Regions from separate parts of the Rossellomorea sp. H136 genome, predicted to be linked through region 2. Evidence: riboswitches for the same ligand, from Rfam matches in the RefSeq annotation. Region 2 holds a riboswitch; each other region holds the start of a gene.
What was found. Region 2 has a riboswitch for S-adenosylmethionine ahead of mtnK (S-methyl-5-thioribose kinase). Riboswitches for the same ligand answer to the same signal wherever they lie in the genome.
Positions count from the first base shown of each region.

Region 1: it holds a riboswitch for S-adenosylmethionine, as region 2 does, so the genes downstream of both, ACYH0O_RS01115 (Na+/H+ antiporter NhaC family protein) here and mtnK (S-methyl-5-thioribose kinase) in region 2, are expected to answer to the same signal.
Region 3: it holds a riboswitch for S-adenosylmethionine, as region 2 does, so the genes downstream of both, ACYH0O_RS13515 (YezD family protein) here and mtnK (S-methyl-5-thioribose kinase) in region 2, are expected to answer to the same signal.
Region 4: it holds a riboswitch for S-adenosylmethionine, as region 2 does, so the genes downstream of both, ACYH0O_RS21995 (O-acetylhomoserine aminocarboxypropyltransferase/cysteine synthase family protein) here and mtnK (S-methyl-5-thioribose kinase) in region 2, are expected to answer to the same signal.

Region 1 covers NZ_CM166371.1:200,443-208,275, reverse strand. The annotation lists gene ACYH0O_RS01150 (CBS domain-containing protein) at 221-634, shown strand; gene ACYH0O_RS01145 (hypothetical protein) at 852-1,019, shown strand; gene ACYH0O_RS01140 (DUF819 family protein) at 1,274-2,476, shown strand; gene cls (cardiolipin synthase) at 2,673-4,121, shown strand; gene ACYH0O_RS01130 (YpbS family protein) at 4,209-4,466, shown strand; gene ACYH0O_RS01125 (DUF2187 family protein) at 4,572-4,844, opposite strand; gene ACYH0O_RS01120 (MFS transporter) at 5,129-6,301, opposite strand; SAM riboswitch class I at 6,529-6,632, shown strand; gene ACYH0O_RS01115 (Na+/H+ antiporter NhaC family protein) at 6,719-7,833, shown strand, end outside.
Region 2 covers NZ_CM166371.1:1,801,002-1,808,834, forward strand. The annotation lists gene ACYH0O_RS09105 (PAS domain S-box protein) at 1-1,582, shown strand, start outside; gene ACYH0O_RS09110 (methylated-DNA--[protein]-cysteine S-methyltransferase) at 1,597-2,058, shown strand; gene ACYH0O_RS09115 (DUF2087 domain-containing protein) at 2,454-3,050, shown strand; gene mtnA (S-methyl-5-thioribose-1-phosphate isomerase) at 3,093-4,148, opposite strand; gene mtnK (S-methyl-5-thioribose kinase) at 4,165-5,349, opposite strand; SAM riboswitch class I at 5,466-5,622, opposite strand; gene ACYH0O_RS09130 (carbon-nitrogen family hydrolase) at 5,726-6,508, opposite strand; gene ACYH0O_RS09135 (aminotransferase class I/II-fold pyridoxal phosphate-dependent enzyme) at 6,631-7,815, shown strand.
Region 3 covers NZ_CM166371.1:2,680,983-2,688,815, reverse strand. The annotation lists gene ACYH0O_RS13540 (quinone oxidoreductase family protein) at 1-552, shown strand, start outside; gene ACYH0O_RS13535 (acyl-CoA dehydrogenase family protein) at 598-1,773, shown strand; gene fabG (3-oxoacyl-ACP reductase FabG) at 1,795-2,553, shown strand; gene ACYH0O_RS13525 (MaoC family dehydratase N-terminal domain-containing protein) at 2,575-3,024, shown strand; gene ACYH0O_RS13520 (MaoC/PaaZ C-terminal domain-containing protein) at 3,021-3,422, shown strand; SAM riboswitch class I at 3,588-3,693, shown strand; gene ACYH0O_RS13515 (YezD family protein) at 3,778-3,933, shown strand; gene ACYH0O_RS13510 (phosphoadenylyl-sulfate reductase) at 4,033-4,731, shown strand; gene ACYH0O_RS13505 (inorganic phosphate transporter) at 4,750-5,811, shown strand; gene sat (sulfate adenylyltransferase) at 5,853-6,998, shown strand; gene cysC (adenylyl-sulfate kinase) at 7,012-7,614, shown strand; gene ACYH0O_RS13490 (nitrite/sulfite reductase) at 7,626-7,833, shown strand, end outside.
Region 4 covers NZ_CM166371.1:4,359,466-4,367,298, forward strand. The annotation lists gene ACYH0O_RS21980 (PDZ domain-containing protein) at 1-763, opposite strand, end outside; gene ACYH0O_RS21985 (S41 family peptidase) at 1,001-2,446, opposite strand; gene metX (homoserine O-acetyltransferase MetX) at 2,615-3,688, opposite strand; gene ACYH0O_RS21995 (O-acetylhomoserine aminocarboxypropyltransferase/cysteine synthase family protein) at 4,072-5,367, opposite strand; SAM riboswitch class I at 5,669-5,788, opposite strand; gene ACYH0O_RS22000 (trans-sulfuration enzyme family protein) at 5,884-7,023, opposite strand; gene ACYH0O_RS22005 (DUF302 domain-containing protein) at 7,153-7,371, opposite strand; gene ACYH0O_RS22010 (hypothetical protein) at 7,383-7,535, opposite strand; gene ACYH0O_RS22015 (redoxin domain-containing protein) at 7,636-7,833, opposite strand, start outside.

The sequences.
Region 1 (7,833 bases), 1.6 Mb from region 2:
GCTATTTTCGCATCCTACTCATATCGGAGTGTGATATGCCAAAGGAGGATCTTACAGGACGTATTGGACTCAAGTATTTATTACTAAATGATATCCAAAAAGCACTCTATGAAGGTCCGTCCCTATCATTTGAAAATAATGGTTGAACGCATTTAGAATAGTCGAGTGGATTTGTCGAATAATAATGGTGTACTGCCAATTTGATTAAGGGGGAATTTACATGCAAGTACGTGATATTATGTCGACAAATGTGGAAGCCGCTTCAAATCAGGACTCACTTCAGAGCGTCGCATCTAAAATGAGTTCCAAAAATGTTGGTTCCGTTCCCGTTGTTGAAAACGGACAAGTTGTCGGTATGGTAACAGACCGTGATATTGCTACTCGTGGACTGACTCAGGGTGCACAGGGAAATGTCTCTCAAGTTATGTCACAGCAGGTCGTGACAATCTCTCCGGATGCCTCGGTTGAAGAAGCATCAGCTTTGATGTCCCAACACCAAGTCCGTCGTTTGCCTGTCGTGGAAAACGGACAGCTTGTCGGGATGCTGGCTCTGGGAGATTTGGCAGTACAACAGCAGTCGGATCAAAGTGCCGGAAGCGCCCTTAGCGGAATTTCACAAAATCACCTCCGCTAACTAAGGCTACAGGTACTCACTTCTAAGCTTTCTTTATCCGAATAAGAGGCTATCTTTGCATAGCCTCTTATTTTGTATTGTAGATATAAAGAAGGTCCGTCCCTCCATTCGACTTGGTTATAGGCCAGTCGGCATATTTTTCACTTTAAGGAAGGATTTTCTTGTATTGTGACGAATATGTGTTAAACAAATGATGTTTATGGAGGAGGATGTTTTTATGAGTCGTGCTGCACGATCATATCGCAAGGAAGTACGTCATTTTAAAAGTGAAAACCGTAGAAGAGTCTTCGCCGACAGCATTCTTGATTTTTTATTTATGTTATTTGGTATTACAATGATTACGGGTATTTTATTATTCGCTTTAGGATTCTGGAATTATTATTAATCCTTATCCGATCCATCTATATTAAACATCCTCATCACAAGCATTCTTTACTTAATATGAAGAATCAACATGTTGCCATGGACTCCTATGGCTTTTTTTATGGAGAAAACGGCTCTGTAACTTCTCCCTGTTTCTTGTATGACCCTTCTATTATTCAGTATTGGTCAAAGATTAGCACTTATTAAAATTCAAAATAGTAATCGTTTTCAATGTTATAGTAAACCTTGTTATTGATTTTTTAAGGAGGTTTTACTATGTGGTGGCGTTTTGACACTATCTTAATTCAAGAACCTATGGCAATCTTTTCTTACTTAGCTGCCTTAGTAGGTCTTGTGTTCATTCTTGGAGAGTCGAAGAATCCTTTCTTACAGAAGTTCTTTCACTATGCTCCCCCATTAATCTGGACTTATTTCCTTCCAATGTTATCTACAACGTTTGGAATCATCCCGGATCAGTCGGCTTTATATGACTTTACATCAGCTTACATATTACCAGTGGGATTATTATTGCTGCTTCTTTCTGCGAATGTTCCCGCAACATTAAAGCTTGGTCCGAAAGCGATTACGATGTTCCTTGCCGGGACTCTTGGTGTCGTGATTGGAGGACCCATCGCTTTAGCCATATTCCAACCGTTTCTTCCTGAAGACGCATGGACTGGCGTTGCGGCACTTGCCGGAAGCTGGATTGGCGGAAGTGCCAATATGGCAGCCATGATTGAAGCAACAGGTACACCGAAAGAAATCCTTTCGCCTATTATTGTCGTCGATACCGTTGTCGGATATAGCTGGATGGGGATCATGATTGCCCTGGCAGGATTCCAACATAAATTCGATAAATGGAACAAAGCGGATAACTCGATCATTCGTAAGGTAAATGAGGATATGGGAGAAATTCAACGTAAAAATGCCAAGCCTATCGAGGTTCCTTACCTGGCTGCCATCATTGGCTTAGGATTCGGTGTAGCTTACGTTGTACGAAAGTTCTCAGAAACGTTACCGGTCTCAAATGTTCTTTCTGCTGGAACGTGGACAATTATGATCATTTCTGCAGTCGGGATCATCTTCTCCTTTACTAAGATTCGCACCCTTGAGAACTACGGTGCAAGTAAAATCGGATACGCAGGAATCTATCTCCTGCTTGCAACGATCGGAGCAAAAGCCGATCTTGCTTATGTATGGGATTCCCCCCAATACGTAGCAATGGGGATTGTATGGTTAGCCATTCATGTGATCATCATTTTCTTAGTGGCACGCTTACTACGAGCTCCCCTGTTCTTCGTAGCTGTAGGATCTCAAGGAAACATCGGCGGAACAAGCTCGGCTCCTGTTGTAGCCTCTGTATTCCAACCTTCTCTTGCCCCTGTAGGTTTATTGATGGGGATATTAGGTAACGTGGTTGGGACTTATGCCGCCGTTGCCTGTGCCTGGATTGCCGAATGGGTAAGCAGGGCATTATAATTTATGTAAAACGGATCACTGACCATAAGTCAGTGATCCGTTTTTTTGTGAACCCTAAATTCCGGTCCGTGTATCATTAATAAAAAATAATTGTTCGGATAGCTTTCAGCCTGCTCTGTTTTTCTTTGTCATTTTTTTCTATTCCATTCTCAGGTATACTACTTATAGAAAGCTAATTAAAGGAGCATTACATACTATGAGTATCCTATCTACTCTTTTAGGGGTTTTATTTGTTCTTAACTTAGTCCTCGCTGGTGTCATCATTTTCCTTGAACGAAAAGATGCCAGTGCGACCTGGGCATGGCTTATGGTTCTGTTTTTCATTCCCCTTCTCGGATTTATTCTTTATTTAATCTTCGGTCAGAACTTAAGCAGAAAGCGGTTATTCGACTGGGAAGATAAGAAGAAAGTCGGCATTGAAGATTTGATTCAAAGGCAGATCCACTCCCTGAAAGAACACCGATTCCCTTTTAAAAATGAAACGTCCTCCCGCTATCAGGACCTTATTTATATGCACCTCATGAATAATGAAGCTCTTTTGACCCAGGATAACGAAGTACAATTGTTCACCCATGGGGAGGACAAATTCGAGTCCTTATTGACAGACATGGACGCAGCACAGGATCATATTCATATTCAATATTATATCTTTAAGAGAGATCACTTAGGCAAGCGGATTCTGGAGAAGCTTACTGAGAAAGCAAAACAAGGCGTAAAGGTCAGGGTTCTGTATGATGAAATGGGCTCTCGGCGGACAAGAAGAAGCTTCTTTAAAGAACTTCTTGCAGCCGGAGGGGAAGTGGACGTGTTTTTCCCTTCGAAAATTCCCTTTATCAACCTCCGCCTAAACTACCGTAACCACCGAAAGCTCGTGATTATTGACGGGAAAGTCGGTTATGTAGGCGGATTTAATATTGGAGATGAATACCTGGGCTTGAATCCTAAGTTCGGTTATTGGCGTGATACTCACTTGAGGATCGTAGGGAGCTCAACACTTGCGATGCAAACCCGGTTTACTCTGGATTGGAATCAAGCCAGCCGCTCGAAAAAGATTGCTTACGATTCACGATATTTCCCACAGCCTTCCTTTACTGGTCATGCCGGAGTACAGATTGTGACATGTGGCCCCGACTCTGAATGGGAGCAAATTAAAAACGGTTATATTAAAATGATTTCAACTGCCAAACGATCCATCTATATTCAAACTCCTTATTTCATACCCGACGTCAGTCTGCTGGATTCGTTGAGAATTGCTGCTCTTACAGGAGTCGATGTCCGGATTATGATTCCGAACAAACCGGACCATTTATTTGTGTATTGGGCGACCTATTCATACATTGGTGAGTTACTGAAGGCAGGCGTGAAAATTTATATTTATGATAACGGCTTTATTCATGCCAAAACCATTGTAGTGGATGAAACCATTTCTTCTGTCGGAACGGCAAATATTGATGTACGAAGCTTTCGCCTTAACTTTGAGGTAAATGCCTTTTTATATGATCAAACCATCTCTGAAAGTCTGAGCGCTGTATTCAGGAAAGATATGAAGCAGAGTAGGGAATTATCCATGGAAGAGTATAATGAAAGACCTATGAAGATCAAAGTGAAAGAATCAATTTCAAGGCTACTGTCCCCTATCTTGTAGAAATGATATTCTAAGACATTGCCATGAGTGCCTGGAAGAAGGCATAATAGATGATATAATGCGTAATTGATAGAGAGGGATGAAATCATGAGTGTACATAAAGATATTACAAAGCATTCAAGTAAGCAAAATCAACTGGTACAACAATTTATGATATTGGATGAGCGTAGAGAAAGAGCAATCGATGAAGCCGTTCAGCTTTGTTTGAATGATCAGCTGTTTACAACGGATGCCATTAATCATGTTACAAATGAAATCAATATCCTTGCCCGTCAAGGTGTCGTTCCACAGAGAAAGCTTGTCACAATTGAAATGGTGAAGGAATATGCAGCTAAATTAAATTAATCAGATTGTAGCTGAGAGCGTCAGACTCCACATAAAAAGACCTTGATACGACTAATCCATATTAATGGTAGGCGTTTCAGGGTCTTTTACTTTTTATGTTGGAACTTAAGCTTTTAATGCGCTATTCCACCCATCATATACAAATACAGGTTGTGTGCCATTTTCTGTGCGTTCTATGACGACATAGTTTTTATGTGACACAACGGTTTGATCGTCAGGTAAATCCAGCTTCTTCGCAACATCCCTGTCCATTTTGACAATGACTGTATTTTCTCTAAGGGTAGTAACCACTCCATTGATTACGTGTTTCTTTCTTTGGAACTGAACGGTATCTCCAAGGTTTGCATTATCTTTTGAGTACACAAATGTATTTTCCATTTTAATATCCCCTTTTTAAATAATGTAATTTTCTAGTTTATATAATTGAAAGAATTTTCTAATAATATAATTCTAACTGGTATTTATATAATAATCAATGAATACTTATCCTTCTTCTACCACAATTCATGTTTGCCAAAACCTTTTAAAAAAACTTTTTTATTTGCTTCTTCTTTCTCCATCATTATATCCATTGTCTACCATTAAAGGCAAATCCCTCCTTTCTGCATTTATTTACAAAAAACGCCTGTAGAGAATTTGTTCTCTACAGGCGCCTTGATGTATTAATAAGCGAGTGCATTCTTCTTTTCTTCCTTCATGAGAACGAAGCAAAGGAAAATACCTAATAGGGATAGGACTGCGAAAAATAAGTACACTGTGTAAATGGAGTACGTTTCATAGATAAAGCCGCCAACAAAGGTACTGAACCAATTCCCCAGACCGTTTCCGATTGCTGAATATACCGTAACGGCCGTTGCTGTAATGTGGGAAGGCGTGATTTCTTTAATGTATCGCAATCCGGCTGGAATGAACAAGCCAATGGCAAGTCCTTGCATGACAGCCGATGAATAGACAAGCCATAAACTTGGTTCTGTAAAGTAAAAGAGCCAGCGGAGCATGGATGTAGCACCTGCCAAGGCAGCGACTGTCAAGAGTCCGAACTTATCAATCCATCCACCGGCGATTCTCATAAAGGGAACCTCCGATAACACTGCAATCAGGAACGCAAGACCAATCCCCGCATATGTGCCGCCTGAATCTTCAACAAATAATCCGAAATACACATTGTTTGCTAAATTCGGCCCGAACACTAAGAATGTGACCGCTAAAAAGATAAGGAACTTTTTCATCGTGAATAATTCCTTCATCCCTGCCTTTAAATCAAGCTTTGCAGCCGCTCTCTCTTTCGGAAACCGGAAAGAAAGGAATCCGGATAGGACTAAACAGATAAAGAAAGAGTAAAAAATGATGGTTGGCCCGATAAATCCCTCTGAAAGTCTTCCCATCATAAAGACTGCTATACCAAAGCCCAATGATCCGAACAGACGGATATTTCCATAGTTATACCGGACCTTACTTGTATACTTCAAGCTGATACTATCGGAAACGGGAATGATCGCACTTTGGAAAATGGCAACTAGAATGGCCACGATAAGCAGGCCATAGTAAAATTCCATAAACAAGTAACCGAGTGCAAAGATTCCCGCTACTAAAGAGGTTAAACCAAGAACCACGGTGGGACGATTGGTCGTGTCACTGACCATTCCCCAAATAGGCTGGAAGAAAATCATCATGATGGGACCTACAGACATGATCGTTCCAATCTGATAACCATTTAACCCCACGCTTTCGCTCAAATACACACTGAGTAAGGGATATAAACTCCCAACACCGAAGAACGTTAATAAATAAAATCCTTGTAATGTGAAAATTTGATTTCGTACAGTTCTTTCCACTACCGTATCCCCCAAGATGTTTTTTGTCTTCCTTATAGTAGACCTTGAACGTTCAATTGTCTATGAGTTTATGCCTTATTATGGATAAAGTCATGCTTTTGTTGCTGATAAGGGAGGAATTTGATCGGTGTCCGTATCAAGCAAACAGAAATATTTCCCGTTTGACTTTTTCGAGTAAACCCTTTAAAGTATGGAAGTACATTTTAAATCAACTAAATACGATATTCTTCTTATCCAGAGAGACGGAGGGACTGGCCCTGCGATGTCTCGGCAGCGGACTCATATTGAGTGCTGTGCCACATCCAGCAAGCGAATGCTTGAAAGATAAGAAGAGTGTTTCTTTCTTTTGAAACCTCTTCTTATTCCGGAAGAGGTTTTTTGTAATTTAGTAAATTGGACGACAAAGGAGAATTAGGAATGAATCAAGAAAGAGGAAATCTATTGGCGTTACTGCCTTTGATCATATTTGTTTCTCTGTTCCTTGGAGCAGGCATCATTTCAGGAGACTTTTATGCCTTTCCTGTATTAGTATCAATTATCATTGCATCCGTTGTAGGTTTGTTGATGAACCGAAAAGAGACTTTAACGGCTAAGGTTGAGCGTTTCGCTAAAGGAGCCGGTCACCCTGATATCATGATCATGGTCTTTATCTTCCTGTTAGCAGGAGCATTTTCCGGAGTGGCTGAAAAGATGGGGGCCGTTGATTCAACCGTAAACTTTGCCCTTTCCGTGCTGCCCGGTAACTTGATCATCGTTGGATTATTTATTATCGCGGCTTTCATTTCGTTATCAATGGGTACATCCATGGGAACGATCGCAGCACTTGCGCCAATTGGTGTAGGGATTAGTTCAGGTACAGATATATCTATGCCCCTTGCCATGGCGACAGTTATTGGAGGAGCGATGTTCGGAGATAACTTATCATTCATTTCAGATACAACCATTGCAGCTGTTCGTACACAGAAAACGGAAATGAAAGATAAATTTAAAGTCAACTTCTTCATTGTATTACCTGCCGCGATCGTGACAATGGTAATTCTCCTTGTTCTTACTATGGGGAATCAAGCAACTGTCGGGGCAGAAAGCTTTAATTGGATTAAAATTCTGCCTTACCTAGGAGTTATCGTCGGTGCTCTTGCCGGATTAAATGTGTTTGTCGTTTTGTTCGGAGGAATTGTTTTAGCTGGAATCCTTGGATTCATAGATGGAAGCTTTACTCCATCCAGTTATTTCGGCAGTGTGGCCGATGGAATGACAGGAATGGCAGAGATTGTGATACTTTCCGTACTGATAGGCGGGGTTGTCGAACTCATCCGTCATAACGGCGGGATTCAGGCTTTACTTTATCACGCAACACGTAAAATCAAGTCTCCTCAGGGAGCACAGCTTGCTACTGCAGGATTAGTGAGTTCTACTAACCTTTGCACAGCAAACAACACGATTTCGATTATAATTGCCGGTCCACTTGCTAAGTCGATTAGTGAAAATTATGGAGTGGACGCCCGTAAATCAGCCAGCATCCTTGATATTTT
Region 2 (7,833 bases):
TGCGCATTATAAGGTTAAAAAGATAAAAAAACTGATTTCTCAAAACAAAAAAGCCCGTGGGGAAATTCCAATAAAAAAATCACACAGCATTTCAATTGTGGAATTCACCACAAGTCCGTATGTGCATCACAAGCTTCATATGGCCATTCTTAGGGATGTAACCGAGAAGAGGCAGATGGAGATTCAATTAAAACGAAACGAAGAGTTGTTTAAAGGTTTATTTGAAGAAGCGATTGATGCGATCGTATTATGGGATCAGGATGGCAGAGTACTTAAAGCGAACTCTTCTGCTCTGAAGATCTTTGAATGCTCCCTTTCAGAGCTTCTTTCGAAGAGGATCCGTGACTTTGTTTATCCTCTGGAAAGCCAAAAGTTTGATTTAGTCATGGAACAGTTAAACAGAAGCGGTGCAGTAAGGGATGAAGTACTGTTTCTGATGCCTAACAATCAGTTAAAGCATTTGGAATTCACTTCTAAACTTCATTCCGTAGATGGGTATAACATGACGATCTTCAGAAATGTCAGTGAGCGTTATCAAATGGAAAAGGAACTACGGGAAAGCGAGGAGAGGTTCAGGAAGATTTTCGAAGGTTCACTGGACGGCCTGATCCTTACCAATCACAATTATGTTGTCGTAGACGCAAATCCTGAAGTGAGTAAGATCATTGACATCGAGAAAGACCACCTAATCGGTAAAGATGTACGTGAAATTTTGAATATAGAACCCGGTGAAGAGCCCTATGATGAATACTTACAACAATTGAAAGAAGACGGGCAGGCGACATTTTTAAAAACATTGACTTCTCATAGGGATAAGGTTCAATACATTGAGCTTTCATCCAAGTACAATTTACTCTCTAATTTAAATCTAACGATCATTCGTGACATTACAGAACAAATTGAAATGCAGGAGCAGTTGAGAAAGTCTGATACATTGAGTGTGGTTGGGGAGCTTGCTGCAGGGATTGCCCATGAAATCAGAAATCCAATGACCGCCCTTAAAGGCTTTATTCAATTGTTGGAAAATAGTGTGGGTCAAGATCATGAGATGTACTTCAATGTGATTACTTCTGAGTTTCAGCGAATTGAATCCATCATTACTGAGTTCCTGGTATTAGCAAAGCCACAGGCGATTCAATATCAAGAAACGAATTTAATCAGGATCATGAAAGATACTGTTGAACTATTAAGTGCTCAGGCAGTCATGCATAATGTGCAATATGAGGAGAGTTACCAAGCGGACCTCCCAACCATCATCGCAGAGCCCAATCAGTTAAAGCAGGTATTCATTAATGTCATCAAGAATGCTATTGAAGTCATGACGGACGGTGGATTCATTTCCATCCGGATCCAAGAGACGGATGATGAAATGATTCACATTCGCATAAAAGACCAGGGGGGCGGGATATCAAAGGATAAGATTAAAAAGCTTGGTGAACCTTTTTACACAACGAAGGAACGGGGAACTGGACTTGGCCTGATGGTAAGCTTTAAAATTATTAAAGAGCATAAAGGAAGCGTTCAGGTTGAGAGTATCGTCGGGGAAGGAACGATCTTCCACATTTATCTCCCTAAATCGTAAAGGAGTCCTGTATAATGTCATATGATTCTATTGTAATGGAGAGCCCGATTGGAAAGTTAGAACTTCAAGCGGATCAGAGCCATCTAATTTTGGTGCAATTTTTAGAAAGTGATTCACGAGAAGACTTTTACACTGAGAATCCAATATTAATAAGAGCACAAGAACAGATCACGGAATTCTTTAAGGGGGAGAGAAGAGAATTCGATCTTCCTCTAAAGATAGAGGGAACGGCTTTTCAGAAGGATGTATGGAACACCCTGCAACAGATTCCATTTGGTGAAACCCGGTCTTATCAGGATGTAGCCCTAGCGATTCAAAGACCTAAAGCTGTCAGGGCAGTAGGGCAAGCAAATAAAGCAAACCGTTTCCCCATCATCATCCCATGTCACCGTGTCATCGGAAAGAATAATACACTTACAGGCTATGCCGGTAAGCAGGTTGATAAGAAAGAAACCTTATTGTTGTTAGAAAAATAGAATAAAAACGAGGCTGGGACTTAGCCTAAGTCAAACCCGAACAAACCTGCTTCTTAGTGTGCAGATTTGTTCGGGTTTATTATTTATTTTCGAAATTTGATTTTAGCTGTTTCCAGCGGTTGATTGGAGTGCAAGACGAAGACTCATGCGGGAAGAGTAGCTTATGTGAGACCCCGCAGGCTTGCCGAGGAGGCTCCCGGGCTACCCGCGGAGAGCGTAGTCTTGCACGGAAATCATTAGCGGTATGAAGAACCTACACTTCTATTGTTCGTCTTTTTATCGTGGTTTTTTAGTTTTGTCCCAGCCTCGTTGTATTAATTAGTGATTGATTCCTTTATCTATTTAGATTATTATCTAATTAGATAGTAATCTAATCAGAGAGGTGAAGACAGGTTTTGCAATTAAGTAAACAGGTGGCTTTTCATAAAACGATGGGGGATCCGACCCGGATCAAGATTGTCTATTTGCTGGCGTCAGGAAGCTTGCACGTAGGAGCCATTGCGGGAAAACTGGGACTCACCGCACCGACAATATCCCATCACCTAACGAAACTCAAAGAGTGCAACCTTGTATATTCACGAAGAGAGAAGAACACGGTTTACTACTATTTGAATAAAAAAGTCCTGAGTCATCATGGAAATGTCCTTCATCAGTTTGCTCAGGGAGAGGAAGGGGAAAGTGTGATGTCAGAGAAGCTATTGAAAGAAAAACAAAAGGTTATGAATAATTTCTTGGACAAGAATGGACGGATCAAAACGATTCCTTCTCAACAAAAGAAGAAATTATTTATTTTGGAACATATGGTGGAAGGATTAAAGGTGGGAGAAAAATATAAGGAAAAAGATTTGAATGAATATATTCAGCAATTTCATGAAGATTTTGCAACCTTAAGAAGAGAATGTATCATTCATCAGTTTATGTACCGGGAAAATAGCATTTATGAAGTGAATCCGAGGGAAATGTGGGCGTCGACAAAGTTATTCGGGGAATAAGATGAATGCCAAAAGAAGAGCAATAGTAAGCTCTTCTTTTGGCTATTGTTTTACACCTATGGTATGTTGAATACTTTCCTCGAAGTGAGGGTACAGGATACCTTTTTCTGTAATGATGCCGGTAATCAGTTCATGAGAAGTAACATCGAATGCTGGATTATAAACAGGAATGTTTTCTGGCGCAATCAGCTTCCCGCCGACCGTCGTAATCTCTTCCCGGTTTCGCTCTTCAATGGGAATATCGTTTCCATTGAAGCTGGATAAATCGAATGTGGAAGAAGGAGCAGCGACATAAAAGGGTATATTGAAATGTTTACACAAGATGGCAAGCATGGATGTTCCGATTTTATTTGCGGTATCCCCGTTGGCAGAAATCCGGTCAGCCCCGACAATCACGGCTTCTACACCTTTTTCTTTCATGGTATGGGCAGCCATGCTATCTGTGATGAGGGTGACATCTACTCCTGATTGCTGTAACTCCCAAGATGTCAGACGGGCTCCTTGCAGAACGGGCCGTGTCTCACATGCATAAACCTGAAACACTTTTCCCTTTTCTCTTCCTAAATGAAAAGGGGCCAATGCTGTACCGTATTTACTCGTTGCAATAGACCCGGCATTACAGATGGTCATCACGACTTTTTTATCCTTCAATACACTCAAACCATTTTCTCCTATAAGACGGCAGACTGCCTCATCTTCTGCATGAAGCTGGATGGCAGCATGGAGTAAATTGGTTTTAGCTTCATTAACTGAAGAAACATTCTCTAATACCTTTTCTAAACGGTTCAAAGCCCAAACCAGGTTGACTGCTGTAGGGCGTGAATCTGCGAGATATTTTTTGTCACGTTGAAACAGGTCGATAAATTCCTCTAGCGTTTTTACTTCATACTGACATGCAGACCGGGCTAAACCGTAAGCAGCCGTGATGCCAATGGCAGGTGCACCTCTCACTTTTAGTGTGATAATCGCATCATAATACTCTTCAATCGTCGTCAGTTTAATGTACTCCACTATGTTAGGCAGTTTTTGTTGGTTAAGAATCAATAAATAATCTTCATGCCACTCTAGTGAAGTTGGTATGGTCAATGTTTGTGTCATGATAATCTCCTTTTGGTTATTCAGAATGGGACTTTAATATGGACAGAAGCTCTTCGATCGAAAAGATCTGTTTTCGTTTTATTATCAGTTCCTTACCGAGTGTCAAGCAGGTCCGCTTTGCCTGTAATCTTCGTACTTTATCCGGTATGCCATCCAGATTTTCTACATGAGCGAGGCCGATCGTTCTTCTGATGCATTCGCATCCTGCAAAACCGATGCTGTCTTGAAAGCTCTTCTCCAATACATATTCAAGGTAGCCATTCACTTTCGTGTAGGCGTCTCCGCTTTCCTTCCAATGCTTGGAGAACGCAGTGGAGAAGACGTTCCAGGTATTCTCAATGTGATAGAGAATCGTTTCCTTCTCTTCAGGTTTTGAAATGGCCTGGAAAATAAGGTTGGCAATGAACTGTCCAATATCAAAGCCAATCGGTCCATAAAAGGCAAACTCGGGATCAATTACTTTTGTTTGATTCTTATCTACAAAGATGCTTCCCGTATGAAGATCTCCATGAAGAAGTGCTTCTCCTTCAGTAAGAAAGCTCTTTTTCAATTTGGCCACTTCAAGCTTCAAGGTGAAATCATCCCATAAATGTTGGACATCCTGGGAAAGCTCTTCTTCAAAATCATTGGTTTCACTGTTGAAAAAAGGGTCCGTGAATACTAGGTCCTCAGTGATTTTACACAACTCAGGATTTGAAAATTCTTTCACGTACTCCTTTTTCTTAAAAGGATGAAGGGCATAATCAGAGGTGAAATATAAGGTATTAGCTAAAAATGTTCCAATGTCATGGGAGAGCCTGGGATACTTTTCCCCTTTGATAAGGCCGACCCGGGCAATGGTCAGTGCACTCAGGTCTTCCATGACTGTAATCGCAAGTGTCGGATCAGAGTAGTACACTTCAGGAACGAGATCCCCTACAAATGATTGCTGAAGCTTAAGGGCACTCGCTTCTATTCTTGCCCGTTCGATTGTCAAGGGCCAGCTTTCGCCTACAACCTTCGCATATGGAAGGGCTTGTTTGATGATGATTCCTTTACCTGTTCCCCGTTCTAATACTCGAAAGACCAGATTTAAATTTCCGTCTCCAATTTCTTCACACGTTAAGAGAGTGCCGTCCTCAAAAATTCTTAAGCCAATCGCCAGTGCAATTGCCGCCTGTTCAGTTAGTGGTTGATATGCATTGAGTTTCGTAATTGCCATCATCGTTCCTCCTTATATTACAGACTTATGAAAGACTGTGTTGTGGAGGCTTTTCCGTGGCATAAGAAAAGCCTCTTTCATGTTCGAAAGAGGCTTGAAGAAGGTATCTTCGTCGCCTCTTATCTCTCAGAAAGACTATCTTTCTGTTGGAATTAGCACCGTGCCTTACTGGATCATTCAATCCGGCGCATGCTGCGCCCCGTTATACAACGGTATTATGGTCGGTTGCTGGGCTTCATAGGGCCAAATCCCTCAGCCAGCTCTTGATAAGAGTTGCGTTAACTATTTAATTAAACTTTCAGAATGTTTCATTTGATTTGAATAGTACCATCGAAGTATTTTCCATGTCAACATTTTTATTGGAAAAATAACCTTTCTAATAAAAATCCGGTCTTCGATCTTGGAATATCGGAATCTTCTTTCGGACCTTTTCTACTTCCTGTAAATTGATTTCAGCCGTAACCAATTCTTCCATTTGCGATCCCTTTGAAAGAATTTCCCCCCATGGATCAATGATGAGGGAACAACCGCCAAATTCATTGTTCGGGTCACTTCCCACCCGGTTGCAGGCAATCACGAAGCATTGGTTTTCAATCGCTCTTGCCCTTAAGAGGGCCTGCCAGTGATCAATTCGTGCTGCAGGCCACTCTGCTACGACAAAAACAACCTTGGCACCTAGTAGAACTTGTTTTCTGAACCATTCCGGGAAACGGATGTCGTAACAAATCAATCCGGCCATCTCTGTGTCTTGAAGGGTGAAGATGCCATCTTCATGCCCAGGAAGTAAATAATGATGTTCATCCATTAATTTAAACAAATGGAGCTTCGAATACTGTTTCACCAACTTGCCTTTTGAATTGGTGACTAAAAGGGTATTGGACACCCCATCCTGCGTTTTCTGCGCAACAGAACCACCTACAATGTGAATAGAATATTTCTTTGATAGGGCAGACAGGAAGGAGATAGAGTCTTTTGCTCCTTCATCAGCGATTTCATCCATTCTTGTAAGGTCATATCCAGTCGTCCACAGCTCAGGGAGCACAACAGTATTACAGCCGTCGTCACTTGCTTTTTCAACCCATTGTTCTACTTTTTTCTTGTTTTCTTCGGGATGTCCGAACACAATATCCATCTGTGCAAGACCTATCTTTTGAATCATTTCGTTCACCTCATTAAGGACTTTTTGGAATTTATTCCTTTACATTCTTTACTTTCCGTTATATCATTTGTGACTAGAATTTGAAAGTAATTAATTTTCAAAAAAATGTAGTGGGTGAGTGTATGAAAACCTTTAGTAAAGCAAAGCGATTAGATTTATTACCTGAACAATTTTTTGCTTCCCTCGCTAAAACAGTGAATGCTGTGGTCAAAGAGGGACATGATGTCATTAATTTGGGCCAGGGAAATCCGGATCAACCTACTCCTTCACATATTGTGGAAAAACTGACAGAAGCAGCAGCTTCCCCGTCCAATCATAAGTATCCTCCATTTCGCGGTTTATCGTCCTTTAAAGAGGCGATTGCTACTTTCTACCTGCGTGAATATGGTGTGCAATTAGATCCGGAAACAGAGGTAGCTGTGCTGTTCGGAGGAAAGGCCGGGTTAGTTGAAATCCCTCAATGTTTATTGAATCCTGGTGATGGGGTAATGGTGCCCGATCCCGGTTACCCCGATTATTTATCAGGGGTAGCATTGGCAGAAGCACAAATGATAAAAATGCCTCTACGAGAGGAGAATGGATTTCTTCCCGATTATAGTGAACGCTCCCGTAACGAGCTGGAAAATGCGAAGCTAATGTTTCTGAACTACCCTAATAACCCTACTGGAGCGATCGCCACAAAATCATTCTTTGAAGAAACAGTCACTCTTGCCAATCAGCATGATATTTGTGTTGTACATGATTTTGCCTATGGAGCTATAGGGTTTGATGGAAATAAGCCCATAAGCTTCTTGGAAACAGATGGAGCAAGGGATGTGGGGATTGAGATTTATACATTATCGAAAACGTATAATATGGCTGGCTGGAGAGTGGGGTTTGCAGTAGGGAATAAAAGTGTCATTGAAGCGATTAACCTCCTTCAAGATCACTTATATGTGAGTCTGTTCGGAGCCATTCAGGAAGCGGCTACCACAGCGCTTTTAAGTTCCCAGGAATGTGTGCATGCACTGGTTTCAACATACGAAGAAAGAAGAAAACTATTAATCTCCGGACTTCAGGAAATAGGGTGGGATGTAAAAGCTCCACAAGGCTCCTTCTTCGCCTGGCTAAAAGTACCTGAGGGCTTCACATCTGTAGAGTTCTCTACTTATTTACTTGAAAAAATCAAAGTTGCTGTAGCCCCGGGTGTAGGCTTTGGAGAATTCGGAGAAGGGTATGTACGTGTAGGGCTCTTAACCTCAAACCAGCGGATAAGAGAAGCGGTTTCGCGTATAGAAAATTTAGAATTATTCCATAAAAGGGATTGACAGAAGTTATAATTGGTG
Region 3 (7,833 bases), 880 kb from region 2:
ACCGTCCTCATTCATGCAGCGGCTGGTGGAGTAGGCCTGCTTGCCGTCCAACTGGCAAAACGATTTGGTGCAGGTAAGATCATCGCTACGGCCAGCACAGAAGAAAAATTACGTCTGGCTGAGGATATGGGAGCGAATGTGTTAGTCAACTACACTCAAGAGGGCTGGGAATCAGAAGTTCTGGAAGCCACAAATGGAAAGGGTGTAAACCTGGCATTGGAAATGGCCGGCGGTGATGTTTTCTATAAAACGTTAAAATGTCTCGACTATTTCGGAAGAATGGTGATTTACGGAGTAGCAAGCGGAGAGCAGAGCAGATTTTATCCTTCTTCTTTGATGGCAAAGAATCAGTCTGTTATCGGGTTCTTCCTACCTCCTCTCATGAGAGATGCTGAACTGACCCAGAAAACCCTTCATGAAATCTTTCATTATGTAGCGTCCGGGGAATTGAAAGTAACGGTTGGACATGTATTTCCTTTAGAAGATGCAGCTAAGGTTCATACACTCATGCAAGCAAGAAAAACGGTAGGAAAGGTAATCCTGAAGCCATAATACTAACCAGTTAGTATACGATCCATTTTATAGGGGGGAACCGGGATGAACTTACGGTTATCAGATGAACAAAGGATGATCCAAAAAACCATCCGTAAATTTGTTGAGAAAGAACTAATACCTTTAGAAAATGAAGTGCTAAGAAATGAACGGGAAGGAAAACCAAGTCTTTCCCCGGAAAAAAGGAGCGAGCTGCAGTTAAAAGCAAAGGAAGCAGGGTTCTGGGGGATCAATACACCAGAAGAGTATGGCGGAGCGGAACTCGGGCAAATGATGATGGCCATTGTTTATATGGAAATCTCTAAAACCTTTGTGCCTTTCAGTTTCGGTGGTTATGCAGATAACATCCTATACTATGCCAACGAAGAACAGAAAAAGAACTATTTGATCCCCACGATAAACGGAGAGAAAAAGTCCTGCTTTGCCATGACGGAACCGGGAGCTGGATCCGATACTCAAAACATTCGGATGACCGCAGTGAAGGATGGAAATGAGTGGGTGTTAAATGGTGAAAAAACGTTTATTACTGGCGGAAATGAAGCAGACTTTGTCATGGTCATGGCGGTGACCGATAAGGAAAAGCATCGGAGAACGGGTCGGGAAGGAGTAACCTGTTTTATAGCCGATCGAAGTATGGGTTGGACATCCGAATACATTCATACCATGGGGGAATGGGGACCGGCCAGTCTGTTTTTTGATGACGTGCGGGTACCTGAAGAAAATATTCTCGGTGAAATCGATGGTGGTTACAATCTGGGGCTGGAATGGATCGGGTTCGCACGCTGGATTGTTGGTGCACAAGCGGTAGGCGCAGCAGAACGTTTACTGCAAATGGCGATTGATTATTCCAAAGAAAGAGAGACATTTGGAAAGCCAATCGCGGATCGACAGGCGATTCAATGGCAGATTGCTGATTCTGCCGTGGAAATTGAAGCTGCCAGATGGCTTGTGTTAAATGCAGCATTCACGCTGGATCAAGGAGAAGATAATCGCCATGTTGCATCGATTGCCAAACTGTACGGATCGAACATGGGAAATCGGGTAGTGGATCGGGTCCTTCAAATTCACGGAGGGATGGGCTACACAAGAGAACTTCCGATTGAACGCTGGTATCGTGAAGCAAGATTGTGGCGTATTTATGATGGAACTGATGAAATTCAAAAACTGATCATTTCTCGGAATCTATTAAAAGGGCATGTGAAAGTGGGCCAATTTGTTTAAAGGGATAAGGAGGTAATGTAAATGGGTGAAAGATTCAGAGGGAAAGTAGCTTTAGTAACAGGCGGGAGCCGGGGGATCGGTAAAGCGATTGCCAAGCTCTTTGCAGGAGAAGGGGCAAAGGTTGCCATCATTGACGTGAATGAAGAGGCACTCTTGGAAGTCAGTGAGGAATTGAGAGAGTATGAAATATATACAAGAATTGCGAATGTAGTAGAATTCAAAGAAGTAGAAGAGGCCGTCAACGAAGTCTTTGAAACTTTCGGGGCCGTTGACATTGTTGTCAACAATGCAGGAGTCATCAGAGATAACCTGTTGTTTAAAATGACTGATACAGATTGGCAAACGGTCATGGATGTGCATTTGAAAGGATCATTTAACGTAGCGAAAGCAGCGCAAGGTTATATGGTGAAGAACAGGTATGGCCGGATGATTAATATCTCTTCTACCTCGGCACTCGGTAACCGGGGACAGGCAAATTACGCTACGGCTAAAGCTGGTCTTCAAGGCTTAACGAAAACTTTGGCTATAGAGCTAGGTCCTCTTGGTATTACGACAAATGCAGTAGCCCCCGGATTCATCGAAACGGAAATGACTAGAGAAACGGCTATGCGAATCGGAATTACCTTTGAAGAACTGGTGGAAGCAAGTCTTCAAGGAATTCCTGTCGGAAGAAGCGGGCAACCGGAAGATATAGCGAATGCAGTGGCGTTTTTTGCGGATGAAAGATCGTCATTCGTTAATGGACAAATCCTCTACGTAGCTGGAGGGCCGAAAGCCTAATGGGAGAAAGAGGTGAAGGATATGTTTCAATCTTATATCGGTAAACGCTCGACTTCCGTAGAAAATTGTGTAGAAAAAGGAGCGGTTCATAAGTTTGCCGAAGCCATCGGTGATCCACATCCCATTTATGTGGATGAAGAAGTAGGAAAAAGGTCCAGATACAGGGGGAATATTGCCCCCCCTACTTTTCCACGAGTGTTCGACTATGGAACAATTGAAGGTTTTCATTTACCGAATGTCGGGTTAATTCATGGGGAACAATCTTTTCAATATGAAAGACCACTGAAGGTCGGGGAACGTATTCAGTGTTATACGGAGATAAAAGATTACTATGAGCGGAAAGGATCGGGTGGAACACTTGGCTTTCTTGTAATCGAAGATATCGGTGAAGACTCAGGAGGGAATAGGATTTTCACCTCCGAGGCGATTGTCATTATCACTGAAACGGTCAGAGAGAGGTTGGGAAAATGACTATACTATCATCCATTAATATAGGTGAAACGATTCCCATTGTCGAATTAGCTCCAGTCTCGAGAATCGACTTAATCAAATATGCAGGAGCATCTGGGGATTATAACCCCATTCATACGATCGATGAGGAAGCCCATAAACTGGGTCTTCCAGGAATCATTGCTCATGGTATGTGGACAATGGGCAATGTCACCAGGCTTTTTAGTGATCATTATGAAGAAGGATTTATCAAAGATTACACCGTCCGCTTTAAAGGGATGGTTTTTTTGGACGATGTTATTACATTGATTGCAGAAGTATCAGAAAAACAGGATGATCTCTTACATTTTAAAGTCTTTGCCGTCAATCAGGACCAGAAGAAAGTGATCGAGGGTAAATTGATGTTTCAATTATTTTGAGCATTCATGTGAAAATTGTGTCCTATAGCTTTCATAAAGCGAATAGAAATAAAGAGAATTAATGTTCTGAAAGAAAAAATAAGTCAAAAGACTTAAATCCGATAGAAAAACTCGGGTTGACTTCCCTGAAGAATGTGGTATTATTTAGAATATTAAAATTAATAACTCTTATCCAGAGTGGTGGAGGGATCTGGCCCCGCGAAGCCCAGCAACCTACGTTATGTAAGGTGCTAATTCCAGCAAAATGTGAAGTCATTTTGGAAGATAAGGTATCCTTACCTGAACAACCTTCCAAAATGGAAGGTTGTTTTTTCATTCATGATTTTCTGGATAAGATGAAAATTGGGGGAATCAAGTGACTAAAGAAAATAATCAAGAGGCACAGTATGATGTAGTAGTCGAGAAGATCACTTCGATGTTGAAGACGATGAGTTTTGGATCAATTACCATTGTGGTTCAGGACGGTAAAGTCATTCAATTGGAGAAAAACGAGAAAGTGCGAATTAAATAAGCTGACTAGACAAACTAGAGGCGCATAACACAGATAAGGGAAATCCCTATATCTTGTTATCGCCTCTTTTTGTTTGGATGAGCGGGAAAGGGGTGTATCATGTTAACCTATCAAACTTGGAAAAAACCATCTGTCCAATTTGAAATTGATCCGGTATATAAAGGAGCTGTAAACGTACTTGAGTGGACGTATGATCATTATGGTGAGAGTGTCGTATATGCATGTAGTTTTGGGATAGAAGGGATCGTATTAATCGACCTCTTAACCAAAGTACAACCGGAAGCAACCATAGTATTTCTTGATACAGGTGTTCATTTCAAGCAAACCTACGAAACGATTGAAAAGGTGAAGGAGAAGTATCCTGGTATCACCATTTATATGAAAAAGCCTGAATTAACGCTCCAAGAGCAAGCAGAAACATATGGAGATAGGTTGTGGGAGAGAAATCCGAACCAATGCTGTCAAATTCGAAAGCTCGACCCTTTAAAAGAAACCTTATCCAAAGGAAATGCCTGGATTTCAGGATTAAGAAGGGAGCAATCACCGACAAGGAGTCAGGTTGAATTCATCAATAAGGATGACAAGTTTCAATCGGTTAAGATTTGTCCTTTGATTCACTGGACTTGGAAGGAGATTTGGAGGTATGTCCATAAACATAACCTATCCTATAATCCTCTTCATGATCAGGGGTATCCAAGTATCGGATGCTTCCATTGTACAACTCCAGCCATAGACATCAATGATCTCCGCTCAGGAAGATGGAAAGGAAAAGGGAAAACCGAATGCGGTCTTCATTAAAAGGGGTGACATTCTTTGATTGAAGTAATCGCCCTGATCATAAGTTTGTTTTTCGCTATGAACATTGGTGCCAGTGGAGCGGCAGCATCGATGGGTGTTGCGTATGGTGCAGGAGCCATAAAGAACATCAGGGTTGCATTATGGATCTGCGCAGCCGGTGTCCTGAGCGGGGCGGTATTAGGTGGAGGAGAAGTAGTTAAAACCATAAGTTCAGGGATTATCCCTCAGCATGTACTCTCCATCAAAATCGTGGTCATCATATTGTTATCCGCCACCATTTCCTTGTTTCTGGCGAATGTGATCGGGATCCCGCTGTCTACAAGTGAAGTAACGGTCGGAGCGGTTGTAGGAGTCGGAGTCGCATATCAAGTTCTTTATGTGAAGTCACTCTTAACGATCATGTCATTCTGGGTGATTGTCCCGGTCATTGCCTTCGGAGTTACGTGGGTATTCGGTATAGGTTTAGTAAAGCTTGAAAAGCGCGGTTTCCATTTTGAAAAAAAATGGCTTGCGTACCTTTTGATTATCGCCGGGTTCTTTGAAGCCTTTTCGGCAGGGATGAATAATGTAGCCAACGCCGTCGGTCCATTAGTGGGTGCGGGTTTACTGTCTCCCTCCCGTGGGATTTGGCTGGGTGGATTGTTCGTTGCCCTCGGAGCTGTCTTACTGGGGAAAAAAGTAGTGGAAACAAACGGGAAAAAAATTACACAATATTCAAAAGCCGAAGGAATTCTCATATCCTTTACGGGAGCGATCCTGGTGATTGTGAGCTCACTGTATGGATTACCGATCCCGCTGACTCAGGTTACTTCGTCCTCTATCATAGGCCTCGGGATGGCGAAGAACGGCAAACATATGCTGCAAAAGAAAATTGTCAAAAAAATCGTCAAAATATGGGTGGTCTCTCCCCTTATTTCACTCAGTATTTCATATTTTTTAGTAAAGCTCGTGATTGATAGCGATCTGTATTCGATCGTGGTTCCAATATGCGTCATTATCGCTACTGTGGGAGCATTATCCCTTATGCGTGTGATCAATGAAGAAAGGCGATCCGTTCACGAAGACGGAGGCGGAATTTAATCTTAATTCCGATTAAAACAATATGTTAAGGAGGATAAATGATGAGTTTACAGCCCCACGGAGGAAAGCTTGTTCAATCATATTTACCAGAAGAACCCTATGAGGATATTCTCAATGAGATCACTTTAGACGAAACCGCATTAAGTGATTTGGAACTCATTGGAATAGGTGCTTACAGCCCTATAAATGGATTCTTGACCGAAGTTGATTATCAACATGTGGTGGAAACATTACGATTGCGAAATGGCAATGTGTGGAGTATTCCGATTACCCTCCCCATTGGAAAAGAAAAAGCAAGAGACGTAAAGAAAGGCTTAAAGAGTCGCCTTGTTTATAAGGGAGAAACCTATGGACTCATTGAGGTGGAGGATATTTATGAACCAGATAAACAGAAAGAAGCCCTTCTCGTATACGGAACCACCGACGCTGATCATCCAGGTGTCAAGAAATTATTCCAACGGGGAGATGTGTACGTAGGTGGGAAAATCAGTCTTATTAAACGTCTTTCCAAACCTTTCACCGAGTATACATTTGACCCAAATGAAACAAGAAAGTTTTTTAAGGAAAAGGGATGGAAAACGATTGTCGGATTTCAAACGAGAAATCCTGTTCACAGGGCCCATGAGTATATTCAGAAAACGGCATTGGAGACCGTTGATGCACTCTTCTTAAATCCGTTGGTAGGAGAAACAAAGGCGGATGATATCTCAGCGGGCATCAGAATGGAGAGTTATGAAGTTCTGTTACAGAACTATTACCCTAAAGATCGTGTGTTTTTAGGAGTCTTCCCTGCTGCCATGAGGTACGCGGGTCCAAGGGAAGCCATCTTCCATGCACTGGTACGAAAAAATTATGGATGCACGCATTTTATCGTCGGGAGAGATCATGCAGGTGTTGGCGATTATTATGGTACCTATGATGCGCAGAAAATATTTGATCAGTTCAGTGAAAGTGAGATAGGGATTACCCCTCTCCGCTTCGAGCATAGTTTTTACTGTGAGAGGTGCGAAGGGATGGCGACTACGAAAACATGTCCTCATGATAAGAACGATCACGTTATTTTGTCAGGGACAAAAGTGAGAGGGATGCTCCGCAACGGGGAAGTTCCCCCTTCAACGTTCAGTCGCCCTGAAGTGATCGAAGTGTTAATTAGAGGTCTAAAACAAGAAGCTGGACAAACGACTTAAGGAGGGTACGGGGTTGAATGAAAAAACAGAAAACATCGTATGGCATGAAACCGCAATAACGAAACAGGAGAGACGAAAAAAAAATGGACATCAAAGCTTTATTTTATGGTTCACGGGTTTATCCGCTTCAGGGAAATCGAGTGTCGCCAATGCATTGTCTCACTCTCTTTTCCAACAAGGGAAACAAGTCTATGTTTTGGACGGAGATAATGTCCGTCATGGTTTAAATCATGATTTGGGATTCAAGGAAGAAGATCGTAAGGAGAATATCCGGAGAATCGGTGAGGTGTCCAAACTTTTCATCGATAGCGGACAAATTGTGCTGACGGCCTTTATTTCACCTTACAGGGAAGACCGTGCTCTCGTACGAAATTTAGTGGAGACTGATGAATTTATCGAAGTATATGTGCATTGTTCGTTAGAAGAATGTGAAAAACGTGATCCAAAAGGATTGTACAAAAAAGCCCGTAAAGAGGAAATCACTCATTTCACAGGAATCAGTGCTCCTTATGAGGCACCTGAAAAACCGGAAGTGGTACTGGATACAGAGAAACATTCAATTGAAGAATGCGTGGAGTACTTACTAACTGTATTGAATCAAAAACAGCTTATATAGGGGGAGAAATCATGGCATATTCAAAATCTTGGGAGTCAAATGAGAAATTAAACAAAACGGAAAAATGGAAACTGGAGAAAGACGGGTTGTCTATCTTTGAAGATATTCCGTACTATGCGGAAAATGGCTTCTCTTCGATTCCGAAAGAAGAGTGGGATAAGTTTAAATGGGCAGGTTTGTATTTACAAAGACCAAAGGAAGACGGCTATTTCATGATGA
Region 4 (7,833 bases), 2.4 Mb from region 2:
CAAGCCAGAATACCCTGTATCCCGTATGCTTAATCGCAACTTCAGGCAAGGTGCTTTTAACAAGCTGCTGAAAACCAAGTAGAAAAGGCACACAAAGGAGAGAATACGTCTCTGTCCCCAATGTAAACACCGGCCACCATTCAAATGGAAGGGTCAATGTCCCGGTAGGAATCAGCACAAACATCGGCACAAGCCACAGTTTCTTCCCTTGATGGGCACCTACTTTCAGTCCACGTGCACTTTTAAGAAGACGGGGTGAAGTATGCTTCCACCCGTTCAATCGAATCAGGCTTCCTTCAATCATTGTCAATATACCAAGAAGCACGACGATGGAGCTCAGCAGCCCTAAATTCAAGTTATCTACATATGTATTCACATAAGGGATATCCCACTGAAAATAATCCACCGCAATCAGGATAAAATACGAAAACCCTACCGTCATGGTCGCAGACATGAGGTGAAAACAACTCGTTAATGCAAACAGGATGGATACCAACCCTATTAGCATAATTCCGGCGAAAGGAATCACAACCCCTGCTCCCACTGTAACGACAGAAAAAAGCAATCCAAGTACAACTCCATATGAAAATAAAACTCGCGTATCATGATATCCGTCCAGCAATCTCGTATTAAAGTCTCTTCGTTCTCTTTTGACACGATAATAGCCTGTCATGATAGCGAAAAACACAGACAAATATAAAACAGGATGAAGAAATAACTTTCCAAATCCCTTCAAGACCTCCAGCAACCAAATCTCAACCAATGATCCGTCACCACCTTTTTCAAGAAAATTTGCATTATCTACTATTTTATCAAAAGAATCCATTAAAACCTATTGCAATTTTATTTGATAGTTTTACGATTCGATTTCATTTCCGACAGTATTCTGCATATTTTCCCGGGAAATGATGTCGGATAGACAGGAATAACAAGTGAATATGTGTGATTTTTCAAAATAAAAATTGGGAGCCAACCATCATGATGGTTGGCTCCCAATTTATTAATGCTGTGCTGTTCTTTCAATATATTCTAAAGCCGCCTGCAGCTGTAGGTCATTCTTCTCATTCTTTACCGCTTCAAAGATTTCTTCCTGTAACTTTTCCGCTGTTACAGTATCAATGATCCCTGTAACATCAATGCTCTCCTGACTTTGGAAATCCTTTACGGCCTTTTCTGTTTTCTTACTGAAATATCCATCCACGCGGTCAATGGAGAATCCAAGTCCTTGAAGCATTTCCTGGGCGTTTTGAATCTGTTCATTGTTCATCCCTTCTTGAAGGGGCTTTTCAATTTGAAGCGGATGGGCATAGAAATAGGACGGCTGTCTGACAGGGATATCCGGTTTGATTCCCTTTTTATGAATCCAGTTTCCATTTGGCGTCAGCCACTTGAACATCGTCAGCTTGATATTGCTTCCATCTCCCATTGGAACGGCTTGTTGTACCGTGCCCTTTCCAAAACTCTTCGTTCCGATGAGTGGATACCCTTCCGCTTCTTTTAGTGCACCAGCGAGAATTTCAGAGGCAGAAGCACTTCCTTCATCAATTAACACCACCACAGGGTACGCTTTTCTTGCTTCGCTATTTGAGAAGGATTTCATCACTTCCCCGCTGCGTTCCTGAATTTGCACATACGGCTTTTTCTCTGTTACGAACTCTTTGAGGATTTCTTCCACACTTGAAAGGAGACCTCCTGGATTCCCTCTCACATCAAGGACCAATCCTTCTACCTTTTTCTTCTCAAGTTCTCCTAATTGCTTTTTAAAATCAACGGCTGTATTTTCTGAGAAAGTAGTAATCTGGATGTATCCTGTTTTCTTTCCATTAACTTCCTTCACATCAGAGATGACCGTCTCGACAGGAATCTCATCACGTTTCACAGATACTTTGATGGGATCCGTCAGTCCTTCTCGCGTAATCTCCAATTGAACCTCAGTACCCTTTTTCCCTCTGATTTTCAAGGTAGCTTCGTATAGGTCAAGTCCTTCGATGCTATTTCCGTCTACTTTAATGATCCGGTCATTCGGTTTCAACCCCGCTTCTTCCGCAGGAGAATTTTTAAAAGGAGCGACAATGATCAGCTTTCCGTCCATGATCGTGACTTCTGCTCCGATTCCTTCAAAAGAAGAATCCAAAGCGTCATTAAATTGCGATGCCGTTTCGGCATTCATGTAAACGGAATAAGGGTCATCCAGAGTCTTCAGCATTCCCTGAATCGCACCTTCCACCAGCTGTCCTTTATCCACATCCTGAAAGAACTTGTCACTAATCAAGTCGTAGGCTACTTCTACTTTGTGTAGCTTGTCATTAAGCTCGCCTTTTCCGTCAAACTGAGCAAGCTCGTCCCCATCCTTGCCCGTCCATTCCAAGCCGCCATACATTCCTCCAGCACCGATCAGCATACTGATGATGATTGTGATTATGAGCTTTCTGCCCGTCCACTCCATATATTCCCCTCCAGCTTGTTGTTGGTCTTTGTATAGATAAGAGTGGCGCGACTAAGAGCCTTTCTTATCCAACGAAATAGACACCACACAAAAACGCGCTAAGGCGGTGCGGTGTCTTTGCTTATCTAACTATATGCCGGAGGGGGACGAGTTATGATAAGGCGATCCTTATTTTATTCCAGTAAAAACTCTTTGAACGTGATGGTTTTGAAGGTGAGAAGCAATGATTCCTCCCCACTTTTCAAATTCCACCAGGAACCCGTCATGACCAAAGGCGGTAGAGATAAAGTAATGTTCACTCTTTGGTACAAGATGTGTAAACTCTTTTAGATACCCAGGTGAATAAATTAAATCTCCTTCATAACTGATCGAAATCAGTTCGCACTGGTAGTTTCTCGCTACCTCTTCTGTTCCTCCTCTTCCCCTTCCGATATCATGTGAGTTCATCGCATTCAGCAAGGTAAGGTAGCTGTTTGGGTCAAACCGCTTTCCTAATTTCTTTCCTTGGTAATCGAGATAGCTTTCGACATTGAAGAGTTCGTTTTGCTTTTCACGCTGGAAACGATGGTCGAACAGTTCCTGTGTCCGGTACGTGACCATTCCAACCATTCTGGCAATCTCTAACCCTTTTAAAATGGAGCCTGGTGGATAATACCCCTTTTGAAACTCAGGGTCCTTTTCAATCGCTGTGATTCCGATGTGATTAAAGGCGAGACCGTAATCATTTAAGGCAGGAGTGACGGCAAGGGCGAACACTTTATTTATAAAGGCAGGATAGAGGGCTCCCCATTCTAAGGCCTGCATCCCTCCCAGTGAGCCTCCGATGACCGCTTCCATGTGGTCGATTGAAAGTTGTTGGAGTGCTTTATATTGGGCATGGACCATGTCCCTTATCGTAATACCAGGGAAGTCCGGACCGTAACGCTCTCCCGTATGTTGATTGGTGGACGCCGGTCCCGTACTTCCTTCACATCCTCCTAATACATTAAAGGCAATCACATTAAAATGTTCGGTATCAATATACGACCCCCGACCAATCAGTCCGTCCCACCAGCCGCGGTCTTCACTCGTCCCCTTTACGATATGGGTCCCGGTGAGAGCATGGCAAACCAGGATGGTCGGTCCTTCTTTGTTTCCTGTTCGTTCATACGTAAGATCTACATTTTTCAACGTGGTGCCGGACTCTAATGTTAGGGATGGGATGGTAATGGAGCTAACTTCATATGTGTATAGCTTCTCCATTCCTCCACCTCCTTTTTTGATGTTGTGGCGGGGTGATCAGGATTCCACTCCGGATACCCCCGCGTATAAAACAGTTGATTTTGTACTGTTTTTTGGATAATTGCCATTATGGGAGTTGAGAATTCGTCGTTAAGTCTATCGTCATGAATTCAGATTTTCATTCGAGGGGACTGCGAGCAACCTGTTCGCTGATATATTGGGAATTTCGCTGATAAAAGCCCGATTTCGCTGATATATTCGAAATTCCGCTGATAAAATCAAATTTCCGCTGATATCTCCCTTACATAGTCCCTGGATGGCCTATAAATAGTATCCAAAATCCACTTTTTCACCCTGTAATTTGATTTCAATTACGATTTTAGGGTTAGTTTCCCCAGTTTCTATCATACCCGTGATGTTTCCAACGCCACTTCAATGGCATGATCCAAGTCCTCGATCAGGTCCTTCGCAGACTCTAATCCAACAGAAAGTCTCACAAGGTCCTCGGTTACCCCTGTCGCACGGATTTCCTGGTCGTTTAATTGTTGATGGGTCGTAGAAGCCGGATGGATGATCAGCGATTTCGCATCCCCTACATTGGCAACATGAGACCAAAGGGAAATGTTATCGACTACTTTCCGTCCTGAATCTCTACCACCTTTAATTCCGAAGACGACGATGGATCCCGCTCCATTTTTCAAGTATTTTTGAGCAAGTTGATGAGACGGATGCTGCGGCAGCCCAGGGTAAGATACCCAAGCGACACCATTATGCTGATCTAAATGCTCCGCAATCTTCAAGGCATTCTCTGTGTGACGTTCGATGCGAAGATGCAGCGTTTCTAATCCCTGCAGCAGCAGGAATGCGTTCTGTGGACTTAAGCACGCTCCCAAGTCACGAAGCAGCTGCACTCTTAATTTTGTAATGAAGGCTGCCGGCCCTACATCCTGTGCATAACGCAGTCCGTTATAGCTACGGTCCTCTTCCGTGAAGCCCGGGAATTTTTCATGATTCCAATCAAACTTCCCTCCGTCAATGACGACTCCCCCGATTGCTGTACCATGACCGCCAATCCATTTTGTTGCAGAGTGGATGACGATATCAGCTCCATACTCGATCGGCTTACATACATATGGAGTGGCAAAAGTATTATCGATGATCAGTGGGATGTGATGGTCATGAGCCACTTTTGCTACCTCTTCAATATCAAGCACATGTAGACTTGGATTTCCGATCGTCTCAGCGAATACAGCCTTCGTTTTTGGCGTAATCGCTTTACGGAAATTTTCCGGGTCAGTCGGATCTACAAAATGAACCTTGATTCCGTATTTCGGAAGGGTGGTCGAGAATAAATTATAGGTTCCACCGTAAAGATTGGTAGCTGCTACAATTTCATCACCTGCTCCGGCGATATTTAAGATTGATAGTGAGATAGCGGCCATTCCCGATGAAACACCTAGTGCTCCGATTCCACCTTCTAAAAGAGCGAGGCGCTTTTCCAACACGTCTACAGTTGGGTTCATGATTCGGGTATAAATGTTTCCCGGTTCTTCAAGTGCAAATAATTTTGCTGCATGATCACTGTTATCGAAAACGTAAGATGTCGTTTGATAAATCGGCACTGCCCTCGAACCTGTAGATGGATCCGGCTCCTGGCCACCGTGAAGTAAAAGTGTGTCGAAATCGAATGATTTTGTCATTGATAATTCCTCCTAAATGGTTTTGGTGTTTGGGTTTCCGTTTTGCGGTTGGATGTTTTGGACGTTTGCCTGTTAAAGTTTGTTGGAATTTTGACTGTTGAATTCGGAATTGACTGTTAAAATAATTCGTTTTTTTATCAGTTAAATACCGACCTATTCTCTCATGTTAAATTTCGGCCAAAATTCCCCTGTTGAACTCAGAAACTGAAAAATCGAAGAAGTATATTTTCCTAAGAAGATGGAAGAGGAAAAAATAAAAAACCCTCTTCCTAAGAAGAGGGTCTAATTTAATAGGGTCCTCCTCTTATCTTTCAGGCAGATCGCCTGCAGGAATTAGCACCTTTTCATGTGACGCATTACTGCGTACATGAAGGTTGCCGGGTTTCATCGGGCCTAGTCCCTCCACCTCTCTGGATAAGAGCATGTAGTTGTCAATGTGAAAATTCTTGCGTTGAGATGAATTATAAGGGGTAACCGACCTCAACGTCAAGAGTATTTTTAGAATTTTTACATTATTTAATTTTTAATAGAGGCTGTAATCGCTTCGTTAAATTGAACGACGATGTCTTCCCCATCTTCAATACCTATCGATATGCGTACGACATGTGTATTTATTCCGAGTTTTTCCTGCGCATCCTTCGGTAGAGCACGATGAGACGTTCCTAATGGATAAGAAACCGTTGTCTCTACACCTGCAAGGGAAGGGATGATTTTAATCCATCCAAGTGATTTGAAGAATGTGCTTATATCACATGTGTTGGATAGCTCGATTGTTACGATTGCGCCATTTCCTTTATCCGATAGATCGGTTGGGTAATAGACTCCTTTCACATAATCATTTGATCGAAGGTCTGCCGCAAGAACTTCTGCATTTCTTGCTTGGGTTCCCATACGAAGAGCCAGTGTTTTCGCTCCACGGCAAGTCAGCCACGCTTCAAATGGACTCAAATTTGACCCGATGTTGACAACTTTCTCTCTCGCTTTTTGAACAAGCTCTTCTTTTCCCACGACGACACCTGCTGTGATATCACTGTGTCCTCCGATATACTTCGTGGCACTGTGAGCGACAAGGTCGACCCCTTCCAAGAAAGGCTGGCGCAGAAACGGTGTGGCAAATGTGTTGTCGATCATTGTTTTCAGGTTGTGTTTTTCAGCGAAGTCAACCATTTTCGGGATATCTTCCACTCGCATAAACGGGTTTGTTACGGTCTCACTGAAAAGGAGTTTGGTTTGTGGAGTAATGGCTTCCTCTAATTCTTCCACACTTGTAAAATCAACGAATGAAGTTGAAATACCGAATGATTTCAGCTCTTCTTTCAGCATATGGAACGTACCGCCGTATAAATCCTCGGCGGCAATGATATGATCGCCTGATTGCACAACAGCGAGGATTCCAACAAGGATGGCCGATAATCCAGAAGAAGTCGCGACACCTGCTGGAGCTCCTTCCAAGTCTGCTACCATCTTACCAAGCTCGTCTGTATTTGGATTTCCCGTTCTCGTATAGAGATAGGGGGATTTCCCTTCATAGAAACCCTCCAACTCTTCTAAAGAGGTAAAAGAAAAGGCAGATGTTTGGTAAATCGGAGTCGCTTTACTGCGGATTTCCTCAGTCCCTTTTAACTGACTATGTACGACCTTCGTTGTGAACTTCATCTCTGTCATCCTTCCTGAATCTATGTATTTTTAAAAGTGTATCATATTCAGAAGATTGTGAGGAGTAAGATGTATTCCAAGGCATAAAAAAACACCTGCCCCATTGCAACAGGTGCTCGCCGATTCCGTTTATTGAACGTTATTTAAACATCCGATCAAGCGATTTTCAATATCCGATGCCAGGCTTTTCAGTTCATCGTTATCCACCATTTTGATCAGCTTGCTTGGTTTTGCCATACCAATCTTGGTTGTACCGCTTTCTGTGTATACCGTCACTTTGCAAGGCAGGAAGTAGCTTACGAGCATGCTTTCTTCCAGCACTTTCTTCGCTTCGTGAGGATTACACACCTCTAATACGACTACCTCTTCATTGAAATCATGGGCCTTATCCTGCAGTTCTGAGCAAGATCAAGATTCCATAACACGCCAAAGCTTTCATCTTTCAAGGCAGTTTCTACTGCTTCCACCGCTTCTTTCACACTTATTGAAACTTCCTTTGTGTAATGAAACATGTTCACATCTACACCTTTATCTTTCTCTGAGTCTATATTCTGTTAATACCTCACAGTGTATCAGGTCAAACATCCCTATTTAGAGGTCCGTCCCTCTCGATTATTCCATTCCTTCAACCATTTGACCCATCATGTCTTCGTTCATGGGGCCGACGATTTTGTGTTGGATGATGCCTTTGGTGTCGATCATGTATGTGGTCGGGATGGTGAACGCCCGGTATTCGTCTCCGATTTCTCCCTTTTCATCCATCGGAATGGGGAAGGTGAGTTCGTAGCCGTCGACAAATTGATGGACGGC